DNA from 3 places in the Mesorhizobium sp. M0058 genome. Region 1 is predicted to be linked to each of the others. Evidence: predicted binding sites of a transcription regulator. Region 1 holds the regulator's gene; each other region holds the start of a gene.

What was found. The regulator HrcA, encoded in region 1, represses chaperone genes, less so after heat shock. The targets are predictions, from matches to a motif close to GTTAGCACTCNCNNNNNGNGAGTGCTAAC.
Region 2: the regulator HrcA is predicted to act here: its motif matches at 2,286-2,314, upstream of NKJ75_RS08870 (co-chaperone GroES).
Region 3: the regulator HrcA is predicted to act here: its motif matches at 3,530-3,558, upstream of groES (co-chaperone GroES).

The regions. Positions count from the first base shown of each region.
Region 1 covers NZ_JAMYUQ010000012.1:118,100-125,331, forward strand. Annotated here, with positions in the region: gene cysK (cysteine synthase A) at 124-1,098, opposite strand; gene NKJ75_RS21595 (LysE family translocator) at 1,278-1,895, opposite strand; gene NKJ75_RS21600 (hypothetical protein) at 2,074-2,979, shown strand; gene NKJ75_RS21605 (PQQ-dependent sugar dehydrogenase) at 3,004-4,353, opposite strand; gene NKJ75_RS21610 (hypothetical protein) at 4,461-4,661, opposite strand; gene hrcA (heat-inducible transcriptional repressor HrcA) at 4,698-5,783, opposite strand; gene rph (ribonuclease PH) at 5,939-6,655, shown strand; gene NKJ75_RS21625 (VOC family protein) at 6,846-7,232, shown strand, end outside.
Region 2 covers NZ_JAMYUQ010000004.1:269,633-276,864, reverse strand. Annotated here, with positions in the region: gene NKJ75_RS08880 (hypothetical protein) at 1-44, opposite strand, end outside; gene groL (chaperonin GroEL) at 178-1,806, opposite strand; gene NKJ75_RS08870 (co-chaperone GroES) at 1,871-2,233, opposite strand; gene NKJ75_RS08865 (hypothetical protein) at 2,480-2,743, shown strand; gene NKJ75_RS08860 (DUF1488 family protein) at 2,740-3,006, shown strand; gene NKJ75_RS08855 (hypothetical protein) at 3,050-3,217, opposite strand; gene NKJ75_RS08850 (hypothetical protein) at 3,293-3,457, opposite strand; gene NKJ75_RS08845 (DUF3168 domain-containing protein) at 3,675-4,082, shown strand; gene NKJ75_RS08840 (ester cyclase) at 4,089-4,475, opposite strand; gene NKJ75_RS08835 (hypothetical protein) at 4,755-5,015, shown strand; gene NKJ75_RS08830 (response regulator transcription factor) at 5,097-5,762, shown strand; gene NKJ75_RS08825 (ATP-binding protein) at 5,746-7,164, shown strand.
Region 3 covers NZ_JAMYUQ010000003.1:48,163-55,394, forward strand. Annotated here, with positions in the region: gene hemN (oxygen-independent coproporphyrinogen III oxidase) at 1-880, shown strand, start outside; gene groL (chaperonin GroEL) at 1,454-3,118, opposite strand; gene groES (co-chaperone GroES) at 3,181-3,477, opposite strand; gene bioZ (3-oxopimeloyl-[acyl-carrier-protein] synthase BioZ) at 3,908-4,891, opposite strand; gene NKJ75_RS05475 (adenosylmethionine--8-amino-7-oxononanoate transaminase) at 4,888-6,153, opposite strand; gene bioD (dethiobiotin synthase) at 6,153-6,788, opposite strand; gene NKJ75_RS05485 (8-amino-7-oxononanoate synthase) at 6,785-7,232, opposite strand, start outside.

The DNA of each region.
Region 1 (7,232 bases):
GGACGCCACGGCCGGGTTTTCTGCGGTCCAGCCATGAGACTTCCGATGTCGGAGGGACAGCACCCCCGATGCCCGGCAGGGCAGAGGGGGGTGCGAAGGATCGCCGCCTATCCAGTTAAGACGTTAAGCCCCCAGCCCGTCGAACAGGATCGTCGACAGATAGCGCTCGGCGAAGGACGGGATGATCACCACCAGGTTCTTGCCCTTGTTCTCCGGCCGCGACCCGACGGCGATGGCGGCCTGCAGGGCAGCGCCCGACGAGATGCCGACCGGCACGCCTTCAAGGCGGGCGACGAGGCGGGCGTTGGCGACCGAATCCTCGTTGGAGACCTTGACGATCTCGTCATAGATCGAGGTGTCGAGGATCTTGGGCGCAAAGCCGGCGCCGATGCCCTGGATCTTGTGCGGGCCGGGCTGGCCGCCCGACAGCACCGGCGAGGCCTCCGGCTCGACGGCGACGACATGCACCGAGGGCTTGCGTTGCTTCAGCACCTGGCCGACGCCGGTGATCGTGCCGCCGGTACCAATGCCGGCGACGAAGATGTCGACCCCGCCATCGGTGTCGTTCCAGATCTCCTCGGCGGTGGTGCGGCGGTGGATCTCCGGGTTGGCCGGGTTTTCGAACTGCTGCGGGATGACGGCGTCAGGCAGGGTGGCGGCCAATTCGTCGGCCTTGGCGATGGCGCCCTTCATGCCTTTCGGCCCTTCCGTCAGCACCAGTTCGGCGCCGAGCAGCGCCAGCATCTTGCGGCGCTCCACCGACATGGTTTCGGGCATGGTCAGGATCAGCTTGTAGCCCTTGGCGGCGGCGGCGAAGGCGAGCGCGATGCCGGTATTCCCCGAGGTCGGCTCGATCAGCGTCGTCTTGCCGGGTTTGATCCGGCCCGACACTTCCAGCGCCTCGATCATGGAAACGCCGATGCGGTCCTTGACCGAGGCGATCGGATTGAAGAATTCGAGCTTGGCAAGAAGGTTGGCAACGACGCCCTTCTCCTTGGCGAACTTGTCGAGCCGCACCAGCGGCGTGTCGCCGATCGTCTCGGTGATCGAGTTGTAGACACGGCCGCGGCCGGGCACGCGCGCGGAAGGCTTGTTCATTGGTTTCGCTCCCAAATCAGATCAGGCAATTGGCGTCGGCGGACAGAATAGGGCTTTCGCTCGCGCAAGATAGGCTGCCGGCCGAAAATATCGAGTGGGCCGCTTGCTGAAAACGCTTGTCTCCTCAAGCCGCATTTTCCGGATGGACCGATCGGCGGAATGGATGGGCCTGAACCGATCTACTGACGTGCGGCAATGGCAGCGGCCGCGCCCACCATGAAGCCGGCGGCGGTGCGGTTCAGCGCCTTCAGCGCGCGTGGCGATTTCAGGAACCAGCGCGCCTTGGCGGCCAGCGCAAGATAGGGCACCAGCACCACAAAGAGCACGATAACGGTGAGCGCGACCAGGATGCCGTAGTCGGCGAGCGTGATGGTCTTCAGGTCGACGATGGTCGGCGTGATGGCGAGGTAGAAGATCATCGTCTTCGGGTTGCCCAGCGTGACGGTGAGGCCGGCAAGGAAGCTCGATACCAGGCCGCCCTTGCCTTTCCTGGCCTCGACAGTCTCTGGCGTGATCCCGGCCGTCCAGAAACGCCAGCCGAGGAAGGCGAGATAGGCGACGCCCAACCATTTGATGGCGAGAAACACCATGCCGAGGCTTTGCGCGACAAAGGCAAGGCCGAGCACCACCGCGGTGAGATAAATAAGGTCGCCGAGCATCAGGCCGAACGACATCGCCAGCGACGAGCGGAAGCCGGATCCGAGCGCCCGCGCCACAAGCGCGGTGACGCCGGGACCGGGAATGGCGGCGGCGATGCCCAGCGCAGCACTGTAGGCAAGGAAGCCGGTGAGGGTCATGACGGTCGCACCTCGTGAAACGACTCTGATGCCATGAAAGCCTGCAACGGCAAAAAGGATTCGATTGCGCCAAGCAGGACATGAAAGCCGGTCGTCATCACCTGAAAGCGAGAGATGGTTCACTTACGCCCCGAAGGCGGTCGGCTATCTCGCATGGCTCCGAACGGCAGGAGCACCCATGTTAGCCAAAAGACTTCACATCCAGCTCATGAAGTGGATGCCCAACAACTATTCCGAAGCACGCGGTCACGTCCACGAGCTGGAATGGTATCTGTGGTTCGAGGGGCGTCAGGCTTTCAGCCTGTTCGACAAGGGCGATAGCGATGTCGTTCCGCAGACTGGATATTTTACCGACAGCCGGGACCCTGGCGCTCACCCCATTCGTCCGATGATCTATCCGCTGGTCGTCAACAACCGGTTCAAGGTGCGGCTGGTGGCGATCGAGCGTGACGGACCGCAAAAGATAGACCCCGACGACACCGCCAAAGGCGAATTCTACATCGACCTCGACATCAAATATCCGCCGGTCTCCGACTGGCGCATCATCGCTGCCGATCCGCGCAACACCGACCTCAACGTGGAAGCGTCGTTCCAGCTGCAATGGCTGGATTATGTCGATACCGCCGAGATTGCCGAGGATGGCCCGCCACGCATCATCGACAAGTCCAATTATCCCTATCCCTGGGGCGCCAATGTGATGGTGTTCGAGCACTGGCTCGGGCTTGGCCGCAAGGCGCCGCTCAAACTCATCGACCCGAACCGCGCATCGCGCCGCGAATACTGGATGATCAATTGCAATGCGGCTCGGCGCATGGTGCAGGACCTCTATCGCTTCCACATCAACCAACTGGGCGTCGCCAACGACACCATCAGCAGTGTTTACGTGCCGAAGCTCAATGCCGGCCACGTCACGGTGAGCCTTTACGAGCACGATTTCAGCGACAGCCGCTTCGCGCAAGGGGCGAAGAAGTCCTTCGGCTCGGTCGGGCTCTTCAATCTCAGGGATACCGGTTTTGATGACCGCGTCTCATCGGCCGAGGTGATCCATACCTATCCCAAGGTGATCCATCGGGACGTGCATTAGGGCCGGATTGCGCTGTTCGCCGGCTCAGGATGGGCCATCGACATGGGTGATGCGCCAGATGGTGCCGTTGCCATCCTCGGTGACGATAAGCGCGCCGTCCTTGGCCACCGCGACGCCGACCGGCCGGCCCCAGACGGCGTCGTCGGAGAGGACGAAGCCGGTGATGAAATCCTGGTACTCGCCGGTCGGCTTGCCGTCGCTGAATCTCAGCCGCACCACCTTGTAGCCGGTCCTCATACCACGGTTCCAGGAGCCGTGCAGGGCGACGAAGGCGTCACCCTTGTACTCTGCCGGGAAATTGCCGCCGTCATAGAAGGCGATGTTGAGCGGCGCCGAATGCGCCTGCATCAGCACGTCGGGCACGGTGACCGAGCCGGCGAGGTCTGGGCGCGCGCCCTCGTGACGCGGGTCCTCGTTGGCGCCGATATAATACCAGGGCCAGCCATAGAAGGCGCCGTCCTTGACTGAGGTGGCATATTCGAACGGCACATCGTCGCCGAGACCGTCGCGCTCGTTGACGACACACCACAGCGCGCCGGTGGCCGGCTGCACGGTCATGCCCGAGCAATTGCGCAGGCCGGTAGCGAGGATGCGGCCATTCTTGCCGTCGGGGCCGAAGGCCAGCACGTCGGCACGGCCATCCTCGGAACCCCAGGTGGCGCCGAGTGGCTGTGATTTTGCCCAGGCGTCAAGGCCGCCCTTCGGTGCCTTCTGCATGCCCTCCGCGACGTTCGATCCGGAGCCGACCGAGAGATACAGCGTCTTCCCGTCCGGCGAGAAGGCGATATCGCGGGTCCAGTGGCCGCCGGTAGGGATGTCGGAGACAATCGTCTCCGGTTCGCCGGAGGCTTTAAGGTCGCCGTCGCGGTAGGCGTAGCGGACCACGCTGTCGTTGTTGGCGACGTAGACCCATTGCGGCTTGTCGCCAGGCGGGTAGAAGGCGATGCCATAGGGCTGGTTGAGATTGTCGGCAAAAATGCCCTCTTCGGCCGGCTTCGCGCTACCCTTGGCCAGCCGATAGACGCGGATCTGGTTGGCGTCACTGTCGGCGACGAACAGGTCGCCGTTCGGCGCCACGCGCACGACCCGCGGATTGGAAATGCCGGAAGCAACCAGTTCGGCCGAAAACCCAGGCGGCAGGACGGGCTTCGCGCCCTCGGGCCGATCGCCGAGGCCGGCGCTGTTGGAGGCGGATCCGGTGATGTTGGGTCTTTTCAGATCATCCGGCTTGATCAGCCGGCGCACACCTGGCTTGTCGGCCTTCCAGTCGCCGAAAGCGTCCTTGCCGGTCAGCAGCGGTTGATCGGCCTGCTGGGCGAAGGCGCTGGTGGCCAGAAGCAGGGCAAGGCCTGCGAAGCCGGCAATCCGGATCATGCTGTTCTCCTCGAACTCGCGCCGTCGGCGCGTCACGACAAGGGAGATATTGTGCGGCCGCCGCAAAAGAGAAGCGTGCGCGCGCGCAGATTCGACGAGAGAACCGCTCAACTTTCCTCTTCGACGTCGAGATCGTCGTCGAGACGCTTTTCCAATGCGACGAGATCTTCCGGCAGCGGCAAGCCCATGGCGCGCATTTCGCGCAGTTTTTCGCGCAGCTGCTCCTGGATTTCGTGCTCGTCCTCCGGCTGGTTGACCATTTCTTCGAGCAGCATGCTGATCTGGGCCTTGAACGATTCAAGCGCCATTCTGCGCCCTCCTTTACGGTGATCCCGGCTTTCGAATTATCTTAACATCCGGGTAATCAATTGCGCAGTGTAGTCGACCATAGGCACGATGCGGGCATAATTCAGCCTGGTCGGGCCGATGACGCCGAGCGCGCCGACGACGCGGGCGTCCTTGTCGCGGTAAGGCGCCACGACCAGCGACGAGCCGGAGAGCGAGAACAGCTTGTTTTCCGAGCCGATGAAGATCCGCACGCCGGGGCCGTCCTCGGCGAGGTCGAGCAGCTGGATCAGCCCGTCCTGCGTCTCCAGATCCTCGAACAGGTGGCGCAGCAATTCGATATCGGCCTGGGCGGTGACGTTTTCGAGCAAATTGGCGCGGCCTCGCACGATAAGGCGCGCCGGCAGGCCGCTATCGGCGCCGGCCCACACCGCCAGGCCTTTCTCGACCAGATCCTGCGACAGCGTGTCCAGCGCTGCCCTGGTCTCGTCCTTGATGCGGGCGATCTCGATGCGCGCCTCGGCGAGCGTGCGGCCCCTGATATGGGCGTTGAGGAAGTTGGAGGCCTCGTGCAGCTGCGAGACGGTGATGCCGGCCGGCAGGTCGACGACGCGGTTCTCGACATCGCCATTCTGCGACACCATCACCGCCAGCGCCTTGGTCGGCTCGAGCTGGATGAACTCGATGTGCTTCAGCGCCACCTCGTTCTTGGTGGCGAGCACCAGGCCGGCGCCGCGCGACATGCCCGACAGCATCTGGCTGGCCTCGGTCAGCATGTGTTCCAGCGTCGCGCCCGAGCCGGAGGCGCGCACCTGCGCCTCGATGACCCGGCGTTCCTCGTCGGAGAGATCGCCAAGCTCCATGAAGGCATCGACGAAGAAGCGCAGGCCGGTCTGGGTCGGCAGGCGCCCGGCCGAGATGTGCGGGGCATAGATCAGGCCGAGATGCTCGAGGTCGCTCATCACGTTGCGGATGGTCGCCGGCGACAGCGACGACGGCAGGATGCGCGACAGGCTGCGCGATCCCACAGGCTCACCGTCCTTCAGATAGGATTCGACGATGCGCCGGAAAATGTCGCGCGAACGCATGTCGAGCGATTGCAGCGCGGGCGCCAGCAGACTGGGTTCGGTGACTGCCTTGGTCATTCGAGCCAAAAACCTCCGGCTCAAGGATATAGACTTCCATCGCCCCCGCGCAACCCGGCGTCTGTGCCAGATCGCCCGGCCTTTTCCTTTGCGCCATGGGCTGCATGCGTCTACAAGCCGCCGACGCAACCGTAAAAGAACAGAAAGAGGCCTCGATGCGCCCTTCTAAACGCCAAGCCGACGAAATGCGCGCCATCTCCTTCGAGCGCGGCGTCTCCAAACACGCCGAAGGCTCGTGCCTGGTGAAATTCGGCGACACGCATGTGTTGTGCACGGCGAGCCTGGAGGAAAAGGTGCCGGGCTGGATGCGCAATTCCGGCAAGGGCTGGGTGACGGCGGAATACGGCATGCTGCCGCGTTCGACCGGCGAGCGCATGCGCCGTGAAGCTTCGGCCGGCAAGCAAGGCGGCCGCACGCTGGAAATCCAGCGGCTGATCGGCCGCTCCTTGCGCGCCGTTGTCGACCTGCAGGCGCTGGGCGAACAGCAGATCACCGTCGACTGCGACGTCATCCAGGCCGATGGCGGCACCCGCACGGCGTCGATCACCGGCGGCTGGGTGGCGCTTTACGATTGCCTGCGCTGGATGGAAGCGCGGCAGATGGCCAGGGTTGCCAAGGTGCTGAAAGATCATGTCGCGGCAATTTCCTGCGGCATCCATGACGGCCAGCCGGTCATCGACCTCGACTATATCGAGGATTCGTCTGCCGGCACCGACGCCAATTTCGTCATGACCGGCAAGGGCGGCATCGTCGAGATCCAGGGCACCGCCGAGGGCGAGCCGTTCTCGGAAGGGCAGTTCGCGGAGCTGATGGGCCTGGCAAAGAAGGGCATTCAGCGGCTGGTGAGCTTGCAGCAGATGGCTGTGGCTTGATTGAATTTAACGTGATGACGTCGGCGATCCTTCACACCCCCCTCTGGCCTGCCGGCCATCTCCCCCGCAAGGGGGGAGATCAGAGGTCGCTACCGTTTTCGCCAACCATCAACGTTGAGACGCCGCCAGCGGAACTGCCAATCTCCCCCCTTGCGGGGGGGATGCCCGGCAGGGCAGAGGGGGGTGCCTGATGCACCCCTCCGCTATTCTTGAGTCAGCGCTTTACGTCACGGATCTCGCCGCTGCCGAGACCTTCTACTCCGATGTCCTCGGCCTCCCTCTCCTCGGCAAGGTCGACGGCCGCCATCTCTTCTTCCGCTGCGGCCCGGGCGTGCTGCTCATCTTCAACGCCGAAGCCACCAAAATCCCGCCGGCGCCCGATGCGCGGCTGAAAGTGCCGCCGCATGGCACGGTCGGCGAGGGCCATCTCTGCTTTGCCGCAAGTGAGGATGAACTCGCACAGTGGAAGGCGCAACTTGAGGCGAAAAACATCGCCATCGAAAGCGAATTCGAATGGCCGCAGGGCGGGCGCTCGATCTACATACGCGACCCCTCGGGCAATTCGATCGAATTCGCC
Region 2 (7,232 bases), on a different contig from region 1:
TTGGTCGCGGATACAGCGTTTGGCTTCGGGGCGAATGTGATCATCTGTCGATCTCCCTGTCGTTGATGACAGTCTTGACTGACTGACGGAAATTCCTGGCTCGCCGGGGAAATGTCCCCGGCAGCCTGTTCTGATTTATGCCCGCCCAGATTCCAGCGGGCAATTTTCGGGCGATGGTCAGTAGCCGCCCATGCCGCCACCGCCGCCCGCAGGCGCCGCATCCTTGGCCGGAACGTCGGTGATCATCGCTTCGGCGGTGATCAGAAGGGCGGCGATCGAGCCGGCGTCCTGCAACGCGGTGCGCACCACTTTCGCCGGGTCGACGATGCCGGCCTTGATCATGTCGACATAGACCTCGTTCTGGGCGTCAAAGCCCTGATTCTGGTCCTTGCTGTCGGACAGCTTGCCGACGACGATCGAGCCTTCGACGCCGGAATTCTCGGCGATCTGGCGGATCGGCGCTTCAAGCGCCCTGAGCACGATCGAAATGCCTGCCGTCACATCGTCATTGGCGCCAGTCAGCCCGGCCAGCGCCGATCTGGCGCGCAGAAGCGCCACGCCACCGCCGGGCACGATGCCTTCTTCCACCGCCGCGCGCGTCGCATTCAGCGCGTCGTCGATGCGGTCCTTCTTTTCCTTCACTTCAGACTCGGTGACGCCGCCGACGCGGATCACGGCGACGCCGCCGGCGAGCTTGGCCAGCCGCTCCTGCAGCTTCTCCTTATCGTAATCGGACGTGGTCTCCTCGATCTGGCCCTTGATCTGCGCGATGCGCGCCTGGATGGTCGCCTTGGTGCCGGCGCCGTCGATGATCGTGGTGGTGTCCTTCTCGATCAGTACGCGCTTGGCGCGGCCAAGCATCTCGATGGTGACGTTTTCGAGCTTGATGCCGAGATCCTCGGAAATCATCTGGCCCGATGTCAGCACGGCGATGTCTTCCAGCATCGCCTTGCGGCGATCGCCGAAGCCCGGCGCCTTGACGGCCGCGACCTTGAGGCCGCCGCGCAGCTTGTTGACGACCAGCGTCGCCAGTGCTTCGCCTTCGACGTCTTCCGAGATGATCAGCAACGGCCTGCCGCTCTGCACCACTGCTTCGAGGATCGGCAGCATCGCCTGCAGATTGCCGAGCTTCTTCTCGTGGATGAGCACGTAAGGCTCTTCCAGTTCGACGCGCATCTTGTCGGCATTGGTGACGAAATAGGGTGAGAGATAGCCGCGGTCGAACTGCATGCCTTCGACGACGTCGAGTTCGGTGTCGGCGGTCTTGGCCTCCTCGACGGTGATGACGCCGTCATTGCCGACCTTGTCCATCGCCTTGGCGATCATGGCGCCGACGCTGGCATCGCCATTGGCGGCGATGGTGCCGACCTGCGCGATCTCGGCCGACGACTTGACCTTCTTGGCCTTCGCCTTGATGTCCTTGACCACGGCGGCGACAGCCTGGTCGATGCCACGCTTGAGGTCCATCGGGTTCATGCCCGCGGCAACCAGCTTGGCGCCTTCGCGCAGGATCGATGCGGCCAGCACCGTGGCGGTGGTGGTGCCGTCACCGGCGAGGTCGTTGGTCTTCGAAGCCACTTCGCGCACCATCTGCGCGCCCATGTTCTCGAACTTGTCAGCAAGCTCGATTTCCTTGGCCACCGTCACACCGTCCTTGGTGATGCGCGGCGCGCCATAGGCCTTGTCGATGATGACGTTGCGGCCCTTGGGGCCGAGCGTGACCTTCACCGCATTGGTGAGGATCTCGACGCCGCGCAGCATGCGGTCGCGCGCGTCGGTGGCGAATTTGATTTCCTTGGCAGACATTTTTTTCAATCCCGTTGGTGTGGTGAAGCAAGCGGCTCGCCGGAGCCTGGCAAAGCCAGGCCGGTCAGGCGGCCTTCTTGGCTTTGACGCTCTTCTCGGTGACGACCGTCCCGCTCTTGCCGATATTGGCCGTCTCGCTCTTGTCGATGACGCCCATAATGTCGGCTTCCTTCATGATCAGCAGGTCCTCGCCGTCGATCTTGACCTCGGTGCCCGACCATTTGCCGAACAGGATGAAGTCGCCGGCCTTGACGTCGAGCGGAACAAGCGCGCCGTTTTCGTCGCGTGCGCCCGGCCCAACGGCGATGACTTCGCCTTCCTGCGGCTTTTCCTTGGCATTGTCGGGAATGATGATGCCGCCCTTGGATTTGACATCGCCTTCGGCGCGCCGGATGACGACGCGGTCGTGGAGTGGCCGAAACTTCATGAGAACTTCTTTCTGGGGCCGGCATAGGCGACCGCGCCGTTCTTATAGGCGTATTGGCACTCGATAGATAGGAGTGCCAAAAATTATTCGTGGCCAAAATTAAATATTAAAAAGTATTATGATGTCTGCCGGATTCGAAACGTCGCGAGGCGCCTAGATATTTCGAAAAATTGAATTTCGAGGCCAAAGCGACTATTTATATCGTAAGTTCGATTTCACCATTTCAGGCACGAGGAGATTTAGGCGATGGCCGAAGGCAATCAGAGCATCATGGAAAAAGCTGAAGCCCGCTTCATGGACAAGCAGAAGAAGACGGCCGAGCGCAACAAGGCAACCTCCGACTACATGTCCGAAGCGAGGGCCAGGGAGATCAAGACGGCAAGGCTCAGGGAATTGCGCCTGGCCAAGGAAGAGGCCGACCGCGTCGCGGAAGCCTTGAACCCGACACCGAAGAAGAAGCGGGCTACCGTCAAGAAAGCCGCCGCCGCGCCGAAGGGGGGCACGTCATGAGCCTGACATTCCCCAATCCAAGCCGCTTCTATGACGAGGCCGGCAAGCGCATCCGCTTTGTCGGCCATGACGGCATGTTCCAGATTTCCTTCTCTGTCGCCGCCGATGCCCTCTCGAAGGCGCCATCAGGGACGGCGACCGCGGAAGCCACCTATCTGGCGGCCTTCGATACCGCGTCCAGCTCCATCCATGACATTGCCAGCAAGGCCTACGCCCGCACCCGCAAGAGCATTTATGTGCTCACAGCCGCAGATTTCGGCTAGCGCGCGTTCGTCTTGCAATCAGAGCGGCTGAGATCAGCGTGCGTCAGGACTTGCGGTCGGCTTTTGCCCGCCGCTTGACGTCCCGGCTGTTCAGGCGGTCGGCCATCGCTTCCGCATCGCGCAAATTCATGGCCACCATTACCTGTTGCTTAAGCTCGACAGGCTGCCCGGTGAAGATGTCGAAGATAGTCCAGCTCTCGGGCTCGTCCATGCGCAACGCGTAGCGGTTTGCCATATCGGCATCAGGCCCTTGACATGAAAAATGCCGCCGCCAGGATCAGGATTGTCAGGCCACCACCGACAGCTTCAAGGCCAGGCCGCCATGCATTGAAAGTATCTCGCGCATGCGCAGGGCCACGGTGCTCTTCGACAGGGCGGGTGCTGCCGCAATCGCGACCGGGGGCTTGACGCCAAGCTTTCCAAAGGCCGGCAGCAGCGGTGGCGTTCGCATGAAATGACCTCGAATTGCCGGAGAAAACAGGGCTCCTCATAACACCCTTCTTGAAACTCCCCGCATGCCAAATAGAACCCGGTCCGTGAAAGGGCCATGCCGCCCGATTCGCCGCCTTCCATCAGGCGGATCGTCATCTGGCGCAATCCGTGCAACGCGGTTAGGTTGCGCGCGAAACTGAGGTTGTTCAAAGCGTGACAGGCGAACGGAGACGACGATGACGGCGCCCGGCGATTTGCTGCAAGCCTTGTTCATGAGATTGAAGAGCGATGCCTCGCTGACGGCGCTGCTCGGCGGCGCCGGGTTGCGCGAGCAGGCGGCCGACAGTGCCGCCTTCCCTTATGTGACCTATGGCAGGACCAGCGCATTCGATCTGGACACCGGCGCCGACAATGATGACGACCAGCTCATCACGCTGCATGTCTGGTCGAAGGCGCAAGGCGAGGCCGAGACGCGTCTGATCATGGACAGCATCCGGGCGCGCCTTGACGGCGCCGCTTTCGCCACCGGCTCGCGCGACCAGACCCGCCTGTCCTTGGAGTTCGCCGAGGCCCGCTACGACGAGGACCTGGCGCTCTACCACGGGGTGCTGCGGATACGCGCTCTCACCGAGCAAAGTGATTGAAGCAACCTAGATTTGCGCCTGGATCTCGGCCTTGTCGATGACTGACCACACCTCGAGGATGCGACCCTCTCCGAATTCGTAGAAAACATTCTCAGCGAACGACACGCGCTTGCCGTTCACCGGCAGGCCGAACAGCACGCCCTTGGGATGACAGTCGAAATGCAGGCGCGCCGCCACGCGCGGCGGCTGGCAGACCAGCAGTTCGATGTTGAAGCGGAGGTCGGGTATCGCCTCGAAATCGCCTTCGAGCATACGGCGATAACCCGACAGGCCGAGCATTTCGCCATTGTGCTGCACCTCGTCGCCGACAAAGTCTCCAAGTTTCGCCCAGTCCTGGGCATTCAGGCAAGCGATATAGCCCCGGTAAAGGTCGGCAAGGTGTTTATCCGTCATGGCGCACTCCGATGATTTGACGTTTTCCCGCGCTATTTAGGGCGGTCCCAGAATGGTCTCGCCTTGACCTGTTCCCAATCTGGCTGCGAATTGAGAACCTGCGCGCAAACACCATAGCCGCGCAGCCGGTTTTCCGGTTATGAATCCATTGCCCGGTCTGAGGGACTGGGCAGTAGGATCGCATTCATTCGTTGCGCGCGCAGGGGGTATTGCGGGGATGGATTTTCACCCGTTCACCGTTCATTTCACGTTCAGCACAGTTGCGTTACAACGCCGACCATGAAAACGCTTCGCTCTCATGTCAGAACCGCGATACTGGCGCTCACAGCGGCCGGCCTGTTGGCGTCGCAAGCGACGCCGGCAGCCGCGGCGGATTGCTACGCGATCGGCCAGCAGGTTGCCGAGCAGAATGGCGGCACGCTGGCCAAGGCTTCGCAGACGACGCGTGGCGGCCAGGAGGTCTGCGTCATCGTCGTGCTTGTGCCGGGCAAGGACGGCCAGCGTCCGCGCCGCTCCGAGATCGTCGTCCCGGCGAACTGATCCAATCTTCCCCCTTGCAGGGTCGTTTCCCAGACCACCGGAATCGGCCTATAGCTGACCCATCAACAGGCCTGACCGATCATGCGCGTACTCGTCGTCGAAGATGACAAGGATCTCAACCGGCAACTGGCCGACGCGCTGGTCGATGCCGGCTATGTCGTCGACCGCTCCTATGACGGCGAGGAGGGGCATTTCCTCGGCGACACCGAGCCCTACGATGCCGTCGTGCTCGACATAGGCCTGCCGCAGATGGACGGCATCAGCGTCGTCGAGCGCTGGCGCCGCAACGGCCGCAAGATGCCGGTGCTGATCCTGACAGCGCGCGACCGCTGGAGCGACAAGGTGTCGGGCATCGATGCCGGCGCCGACGACTATGTCACCAAGCCGTTCCACATCGAGGAGGTGCTGGCCAGGGTGAGGGCGCTGATCCGCCGCGCCGCCGGCCATGCCTCGTCCGAGCTCACTTGCGGGCCGCTGCGCCTCGACACCAAGGCCTCCAAGGCCGATGTCAACGGCGTGCCGCTGAAGCTGACCTCGCATGAGTTCCGCCTGCTGGCGTATCTGATGCACCATATGGGCGAGGTGGTGTCGCGCACCGAGCTGGTCGAGCATCTCTACGACCAGGATTTCGACCGCGATTCCAACACCATCGAGGTCTTTGTCGGCCGGCTGCGCAAGAAGATGGGCATCGACATGATCGAAACCGTGCGCGGCATGGGCTATCGCATGCGTGAGCCGGAGGCGTAAGGCGGAACCGCTCCCCATACCAGCAAGGAAGCCTTTTTCGGCGCGGCTCTGGCCGCGCTCGCTGGCCTTCCGCGTCATCGGCTTTTCCACGATCTGGGCGATCCTCACCCTGATTGTCATCTTCACTCTGATCACCACGCTCTACCGCCAGGCCAGCGAGCGCGGCTTCGACAGCCTGCTGTCGGCGCATCTGTTCAATCTGATCGGCTCGGTCGGCGTTTCCGAATCCGGCCAGCTCACCGGTGCTCCCGACCTTGGCGACCTGCGCTTCTCGGAGCCGAATTCGGGCTGGTACTGGTCGGTGGAGCCGGCTTCCGAAGGTGTGCACGGCAACCTTCATTCGTCCTCGATGACCACGACGATCCCGTCGCCGACCGTCGCCGAGGTGCCGTTCAATTCGAGCTTCCAGCGCAGCTACTCCACCGACGGTATCGGCGACGAGCAGCTCGAAGTGTTCGAGAGCGAATTCGTGCTCGACGCCAAGAACCGCGCCGCGCGCTTCCGCGTAATGGGCAACAAGACCGAGCTCGAACAGGAGATCGCCACCTTCCAGGGCCGATTGCTGACCTATCTCAGCCTGTTCGGCGTCGGCATGATCGCCATCAATGCGATCGCTATCCTGCTCGGCCTCCAGCCCTTGCGCCGGGTTCGCAACGCGCTTGCCCAGGTGCGCGAAGGCACGGCGCAGCGGCTCGATGGCCGGTTTCCCGCCGAGATCGAGCCGCTCGCCAACGAAACCAATGCGCTGATCGAAAACAACAAGCGCATCGTCGAGCGCTCGCGTACGCAGGTCGGCAACCTTGCCCATTCGCTGAAGACGCCGCTCGCCGTGCTGATCAATGAGGGCCGGGCTCTCGGCGGCGCCAAGGGCCAGCTCATCGCCGACCAGGCGGCGTCGATGCAGAAACAGGTCGACCACTACCTGCAGCGGGCACGGGTCGCGGCGCAGCGCGACAGCGTCGTCTACCGCACGCCGGTGACGCCGCTGGTGCAGCGCATGGTGCGCGTGCTGCAAAAACTCAAGCCTGATGTCAGCCTGTCGCTTACGCTGCCGGCGGCCGACATCGTCTTTGCTGGCGAGCGCGAGGATTTGGAGGAACTGCTCGGCAACCTTCTCGACAATGCGATGAAATGGGCGAAGAGCACTGTTGCCGTATCCGTCACGCCGGCCGCAGCCGGCCTGTTCGAGCTATCGATCGAGGATGACGGTCCCGGCATCCCCGAGGACAAGGCCCGCGATGTCTTGAAACGCGGCCGGCGCCTCGACGAGACAAAGCCGGGAACCGGGCTCGGACTTGCCATCGTTGCCGACCTCGTCAACGAGTATGGCGGGGCGCTGGCGCTGGAACGCTCCACAATGGGCGGGCTGAAGGCGGTTGTGCGCTTGCGGAGCTTGCAATGATGTACTGCCCAGGGCCAATCGACACGGCCGAATGCCTGTGTTATGGCGGCCCCTCGATTGCGCAAAAG
Region 3 (7,232 bases), on a different contig from region 1:
GGCAGAAGCCTTGGGAGCGGCCGGCGTCAACCGCGCTAGCCTGGGCGTCCAGAGCTTCGATCCCATTGTTCAAAAAGCGGTCAACCGAATCCAGAGCGAGGCCCAGACGTCGGCTGCCCTGGAAATGCTGCGCCGGCATGGAGTAAACCGGATCAACTTCGACCTCATCTACGGCCTGCCGCGTCAAACGGTGGAGTCGTGCGTCGAAACAGTGAGGGCGGCGGTCGCCATGCGCCCCGACCGACTTGCCTTGTTCGGCTACTCGCACATCCCATCACAAATAAAGAATCAGTGCCTCATCGATGAGGAATTTCTTCCCGACAGCGCTGCCCGCGCTGAACAGTATGCGGCTGTCGCCGTGACGCTGATTGCCGCCGGCTACCGAGAGATCGGGCTCGACCATTTCGCCTTGCCGCACGACGAGCTCGCGCTGGCACAGGAAACCGGTCGCCTGCGGCGTAACTCGTTGGGCTACTCGGCCGACACCTGCAGAACCCTGATCGGTTTCGGCGCGTCCGCTATCGGCCGCATGGGCGAAGGGTACGTCCAAAACGAAGTTACACGGGATTTCTACATCCAGCACATCGCAGCTGGCCGACTGGCGACATCGAAGGGCTATCGCCTCACAGACGACGACCGCGTGCGAGCCGCAATCATCGAGCGATTAATGTGCGATTTAGAGGCTGACGTGCCGGCAATCTGTGCCGCCCACGGATCTGATCCGATCCGTCTTCTCGATTCAGCTGAGCGCTTGGCGATGCTGGCCGAGGACGGGATAGTGGACTGCGAAAACGGTTTTGTCCGCGCACGGCGGGAGCATCGCTTTGGGATTCGCGCTGTCGCTGCCGCATTCGATGCTTTCTCGATAAACAGGGCCTGATGTATACCCCCCAGGTGAGGGCAAGCACACAACGCCGAAGCTAAGACAGGGAGTATCTTTTGCCCGAGAGAACGAGCCGCCCATCCTGTGGTGCTGGGTTGCGTCACAATCGGCACTCGGCCGCAGGATTTGCGGCGGCGTGCGCGCCAAAATCTTGACTCGACTATCGCGAGGGCAAAGATCGATGAGACTGGCCTGGCGCTGCTATGGCTGACGCTGCATGACCGCTATTGGCGAAAGGGCCGCGTGGTCGAGCATGGCGTCGGCAGGGATCGCCTCAGCCGCGTTTCTCGTCCTCCTCAGATGACGCCTCAGAGACATCCATACCGCTGAAGGCCAGCAAATTTGTAGGTCGAGGCCACCTCTTGTCTTGGTTCCTACCCAACTGTTCCGCTGCTGAGCGAAATCCTTCAACTCCAAATCGGCCGAGCGTTTTTCCTCCTATTGCGTTGGTGCGCAAGGTTCGAACGAGATCCTCTGGGACTGCACCTCCAAGGTGTCGATCATGTTCGGCACACAAGGACAGGGCGGCATTGCTGCCGCCCTGTCCGCTGTAAGTTGATAGGGGCTGGATTAAAAATCCATACCGCCCATCCCGCCCATGCCGCCCATGCCACCGCCGGGCATACCACCAGGCATGCCGCCGCCGGCCGACTCCTTCTTGGGAGCCTCCGCGATCATGGCTTCGGTGGTGACGAGCAGGCCGGCGACCGAAGCCGCGTCCTGGAGAGCGGTGCGAACGACCTTGACCGGGTCGACGATGCCCATGGCGATCATGTCGCCATACTCGCCGGTCTGGGCGTTGTAGCCGTAGGTCGCGCCCTTGTTGTCGAGGATCTTGCCGGCGACGATCGAAGCTTCAGCACCTGCGTTCGAAGCGATCTGACGGGCCGGAGCCTGCAGTGCACGACGAACGATGTTGATGCCGGCAGCCTGGTCGGCATTGACGCCGGTGACCTTGATGTTGGCCGAAGCGCGCAGCAGTGCGACGCCGCCGCCTGCAACGATGCCTTCTTCCACGGCCGCGCGGGTCGCGTTGAGGGCGTCATCGACGCGGTCCTTCTTTTCCTTGACTTCGACTTCCGTCGCGCCGCCGACGCGGATCACCGCAACGCCGCCGGCGAGCTTCGCCAGACGTTCCTGCAGCTTCTCCTTGTCGTAGTCCGACGTGGTCTCTTCGATCTGCTGCTTGATCTGGGCAACGCGGCCCTGGATCTCGTCCTTCTTGCCGGCGCCGTCGACGATGGTGGTGTTCTCCTTGGAGATCGACACCTTCTTGGCGCGGCCGAGCATGTTGAGGCCGACATTCTCGAGCTTGATGCCGAGGTCTTCCGAGATGACCTGGCCACCGGTCAGGATGGCGATGTCTTCCAGCATGGCCTTGCGGCGATCACCGAAGCCCGGCGCCTTGACGGCGGCGATCTTCAGGCCGCCGCGCAGCTTGTTGACGACCAGCGTGGCCAGAGCCTCGCCTTCGACGTCTTCCGAGATGATGAGCAGCGGCTTGGAGGTCTGCACGACGGCTTCGAGAACCGGCAGCATGGCCTGGAGGTTGGACAGCTTCTTCTCGTGCAGGAGGATGTAGACGTCCTCGAGCTCGGCAACCATCTTGTCGGCGTTGGTGACGAAGTAGGGCGAGAGATAGCCGCGGTCGAACTGCATGCCTTCGACGACTTCCAGCTCGGTCTCGGCGGTCTTGGCTTCTTCAACCGTGATGACGCCTTCGTTGCCGACCTTCTGCATCGCTTCGGCGATCATCTTGCCGACCGACTCGTCGCCATTGCCGGCGATCGTGCCGACCTGGGCAACTTCCTCGGAGGTCTTGATCTTCTTGGCAGCGTTGCCGAGAGCCGCGACGACTTCGGTCACGGCCAGGTCGATGCCGCGCTTCAGGTCCATCGGGTTCATGCCGGCGGCAACCGCCTTGTTACCTTCCTGGACGATCGACTGCGCCAGAACGGTCGCGGTCGTGGTGCCATCACCGGCGATGTCGTTGGTCTTCGAAGCAACTTCGCGGATCATCTGCGCGCCCATGTTTTCGAACTTGTCGGAAAGTTCGATTTCCTTGGCGACGGTGACGCCGTCCTTGGTGATGCGCGGTGCGCCGAACGACTTGTCGATGACGACGTTGCGGCCCTTGGGACCGAGCGTGACCTTCACCGCGTCGGCGAGGATGTTGATGCCGTGAAGCATGCGCTCGCGGGCATCGCGGGAGAATTTTACGTCTTTAGCAGCCATTTTTAGCTCCTGGCAGGGGCTTGCGATCAAGCCCGAAATTCAGTTGACGGTGAGGCCGATAATCAGCCGATGATGCCCATAATGTCGGATTCCTTCATGATCAGAAGGTCTTCGCCATTGAGCTTGACTTCGGTGCCCGACCACTTGCCGAACAGGATGCGGTCGCCGGCCTTGACGTCCAGCGGGACCAGCTTGCCGGCTTCGTCGCGAGCGCCGGAGCCGACGGCGATGATCTCGCCTTCCTGCGGCTTTTCCTTTGCCGTATCCGGGATGATGATCCCGCCGGCGGTCTTGGATTCGGATTCGACCCGGCGTACGACCACGCGGTCATGCAGCGGCCGGAAATTCGACTTTGCCATTTTTGGATTTCCTTGGTGCGGATGTTGAACGGTGCTCCGTTGCCGGAGCATGCCTAGCACTCAGCCGAAGCGAGTGCTAACGCGGCAATGAGATAAGCCGCAGGCTCCTGCTAGTCAAGACGGAAGAGCAAAGAGCAAAGAGAAAAGAGAAGACAGCAAAGAGCAGCCAGAAAAGAGCGTGTAAGCATCGAGCCTTTTATGTGAACAATGTCGGGTATCCGACATATATGGGGCGGCTCACCCTTTGTAATTGAGCTTTATTCAGATGGTACGGTTGGTGCAACGGGTGTTGCATTTGAACTCATCCAGAGGCTCGCACGGGTCGTGCTGCGTCAGCTTGGTCATGTCGAGCTTCAGAAGGCCATTTTGGCATTGGTTCTGTTGCACCTATTGCCATTCATGACCAGTCCTGCGCGCGTGAGCCGGCCGACTAGATTCCAACCACGAGAGCGCCGCCGCTGAGACCCGCACCGGCCGCCGCCAGAAGGATTTTCTCTCCTGGCTGGAATGGCTTCATCTGGTTGGCGAGCGAGAGCGACAGCGGGACCGTCGCGGCCGAAGAGTTGCCGTATTCGGCAATCGTCTTGACAATTGCTTGGTCAGCAATGCCGAGGTTTCTTCCGACCGCGCCGAAAATCCGAGTATTGGCCTGATGCGGCACAAACCGGCCGACATTGTGTGGCCGCACTCCCGCAGCGGCTAGCGCGGTTGTCGAGCAATCGGTCATCATCTCGACAGCCTTTGCGAATATTTCGGGCCCGTCGGTCATCGTCATCCGGGTCTGCCCGAGGTCGAGGTCGCCATGGAACGGCGTGTTGCTTCCTCCTGCGGGAATCTGGATCAGCCCGTAGCGCGAGCCGTCCGAAGCCACCGAGGCACCGAGAATGCCCCGATCAGCATCATCGCACTGACCGATCACCAGGGCGCCGGCGGCATCGGCGAACAAGACTGAGCTCGCGCGCTCGGCTGGATTGATGCGGCGGCTGAGAATGTTGGCGGCGATGACCAGCGCTGGTTTGCCATGCAGGCGGGTGAACCCGTCCGCAAACATGAGCGCATAGATGAAGCCAGCGCAGGCGCCGGTCAGATCGACCGCGCCTGCGCGGCCAAGGCCAAGCTTGTGTGCGACCAGCGGCGCGCTGGGCGGCAGAAGATGGTCGGGCGTCGAGGTGGCAAGCAACAGCAGACCGATGTCGTGGCGCGCAATACCGGCGTTCACCAGCGCCATGTCGCCAGCCCGGGTGGCAAGACCCGACAGCGTGTCTTCGTCCGTTGCCCAGAAGCGCGAACGGATTCCGGTACGCCTTTCGATCCAGCCCGGCTCGAGGCCGAGATTGCTCTCGATCTCGGCATTGGCCACCTTGCGCCCAGGCACGTGATGGCCAAGTCCGAGAATGCGCGACGACTTGCTCATGGCCTGGACCCGAAGCGTTCCCCGGCCTCCTCGATGGCGTCATAGACTCGTTCGAGCTCGTCGTCTGCGATGCAATAGGGTGGCAGAAGGTAGAGGACATTGCCGAGCGGGCGCACAAGCAGGCCGCGCTCGAGGAAGAAAGCGCGCAGCTTCGGACCAATCTCGGCGAGATAACCTGCGGAACCGGTTCGCAGGTCGAGCGCCGCGATCGTTCCCGTGGCTCGACAGTCGGCAAAATATGGATTGTCCCGAAAGCGTTGCAGCCCGACGGCCTGCATCACGCTCAAGGCCGTGATCCGCTCGGCCACTGGCTCGTCGCGCCAGATCTCGACATTGGCGAGTGCTGCCGCACAGGCAATCGGATTGGCGGCGTAGGAGCTCGAATGGAAAAACGTCTTCTTCCGGTCCTCGGAATAGTGCGCCCGGAAGATGGCATCGGTGACAAGCGTTACGGCCAGCGGGATGGTGCCGCCGGTCAAGCCTTTGGAGGTGCACAGGATATCTGGAGAAATCGATGCCTGCTCGCAGGCGAACATGGTTCCGGTGCGTCCCCAGCCGGTCATCACCTCGTCGGCGATCAGCAGCGTGCCGGAGGCCTCAGTGATCTTCTTCAATTCGGCCAGAACCGATGCTGGATACATCAGCATGCCGCCGGCGCCCAGCACCAGCGGCTCGACGATCAAGGCTGCGGCTCGTCGATCGCGGGTCACAGCCTGGAAACGATCCAGCGTCTCCTGCTCGTGCCCCGCGGCCGGAAAGGGGACGATGTCGACCTCGAACAGCAAGGGTTCGTAGGCGGCGTTGAACACGCCACGCGCACCGACGCTCATCGTTCCGATCGTGTCACCATGATAGCTGTGCTCCATGACGACGATGCGCGAGCGCGGCGCGCCGATGTTGCGGAAATAACCGAGCGCCATCTTCAGCGCGACTTCGACTGAGGTCGAGCCACTGTCGGAATAGAACACCCAGTCGAGTCCAGCGGGAGCGAGGCCGACAAGCGCCTTGGCCAAGCGCTCTGCCGGCTCGTGCGTGAAGCCCGCAAAGATAATCTGGTCGAGGCTCGACGCGGTTGTCTCGATTGCCTTCATGATGTGGGGATGGCGGTGGCCATGTGTGACGACCCACCAGGAGGAGATGGCGTCCAGGATGCGGGCGCCGTCGGCCCTGTGGAGATAGGCGCCCTCAGTCAGGACGATTTCTGGGGTCGCAGGCTCGAGCGCGTGCTGGGTGAAGGGATGCCACACATGAGACTGCGACATCAGTCACCTCCAGCAATCGAGGCGAAGGCGAAGCCGGCAACCATTGCGTCCCTCAGTGTTTTGCCCGTCAGCACATCCAGGTGCGGCAGCCTGCCGAGCTGCGGCGCACCGCTGAATTCCACGATGGTCCGTTGCGTATCGGCCATCTCATCGCCGATGAAAGCGATGCCCGCCAACGGGATGGAGCGGGCGCGGAGCGCCTCGACCGAGAGCAAGGTGTGGTTGATGGTGCCGAGCGTGGTGCGGGCGCACAGAATAACGGGCAGCCGCCATTCAGCGAAGATGTCGATGAACCTTGTGCGCCGGTTGAGCGGCACCATCAGGCCGCCGGAGCCTTCGATGACGAGCGGCGTCGGTAGGACGGGAAAAGCAAGATCGGCAGCCTTGATCGCCACGCCGTCGATCTCGGCCGAACGATGCGGCGACAGCGGGCTCCGCAAGCGGTAGGCTTCCGGCAGCACGCGCTCTGAGGGCAAGCCGGCAAGCCGCGCGACCACCTCGCTGTCGGTCTCGCCGTCGAGGCCCGATTGCACCGGTTTCCAGTAAAAGCCGTCCAGCAAACCGGCGAGCCCAGCCGCAAACACGGTCTTGCCAACTCCGGTATCCGTTCCGGTGATGACAATGCGTTGGGTCATATCGCCTCTGGTGATGTTTGGGCCAACACCTCGACCAGCGCCTCGACCATGGCGGAAATGTCGGCTTCGCCGATGTTGAGCGTCAGTGAGATGCGCAGCCGCGACGTGCCCTCGGGTACGGTCGGAGGACGAACGCCGCGTATGTCGAAGCCGCGGGCCTGCAGGCGCGCCGCCACTGCCATGGTGCGCTTGACGTCGCCGATGACGAAGGGCTGGATCTGTGAGCCGCTAGGCGCCACGCCGCAGCGCTCGGCCAATTGACGGCCGGCGAAGGCAACGCGTTCATGCAGCTGAACGCGGTGCAGGGGCTCGTCAGACAGTATGGCGAGCGCTTCGCGTGCCGCTACCGCCATCAGCGGCGATGGCGCGGTGGCGTAGATGAATGGCCGGCAACGGTTGATGAGATAACCGCACAGCGTTCCCGGTCCGGTGACCAGTGCGCCG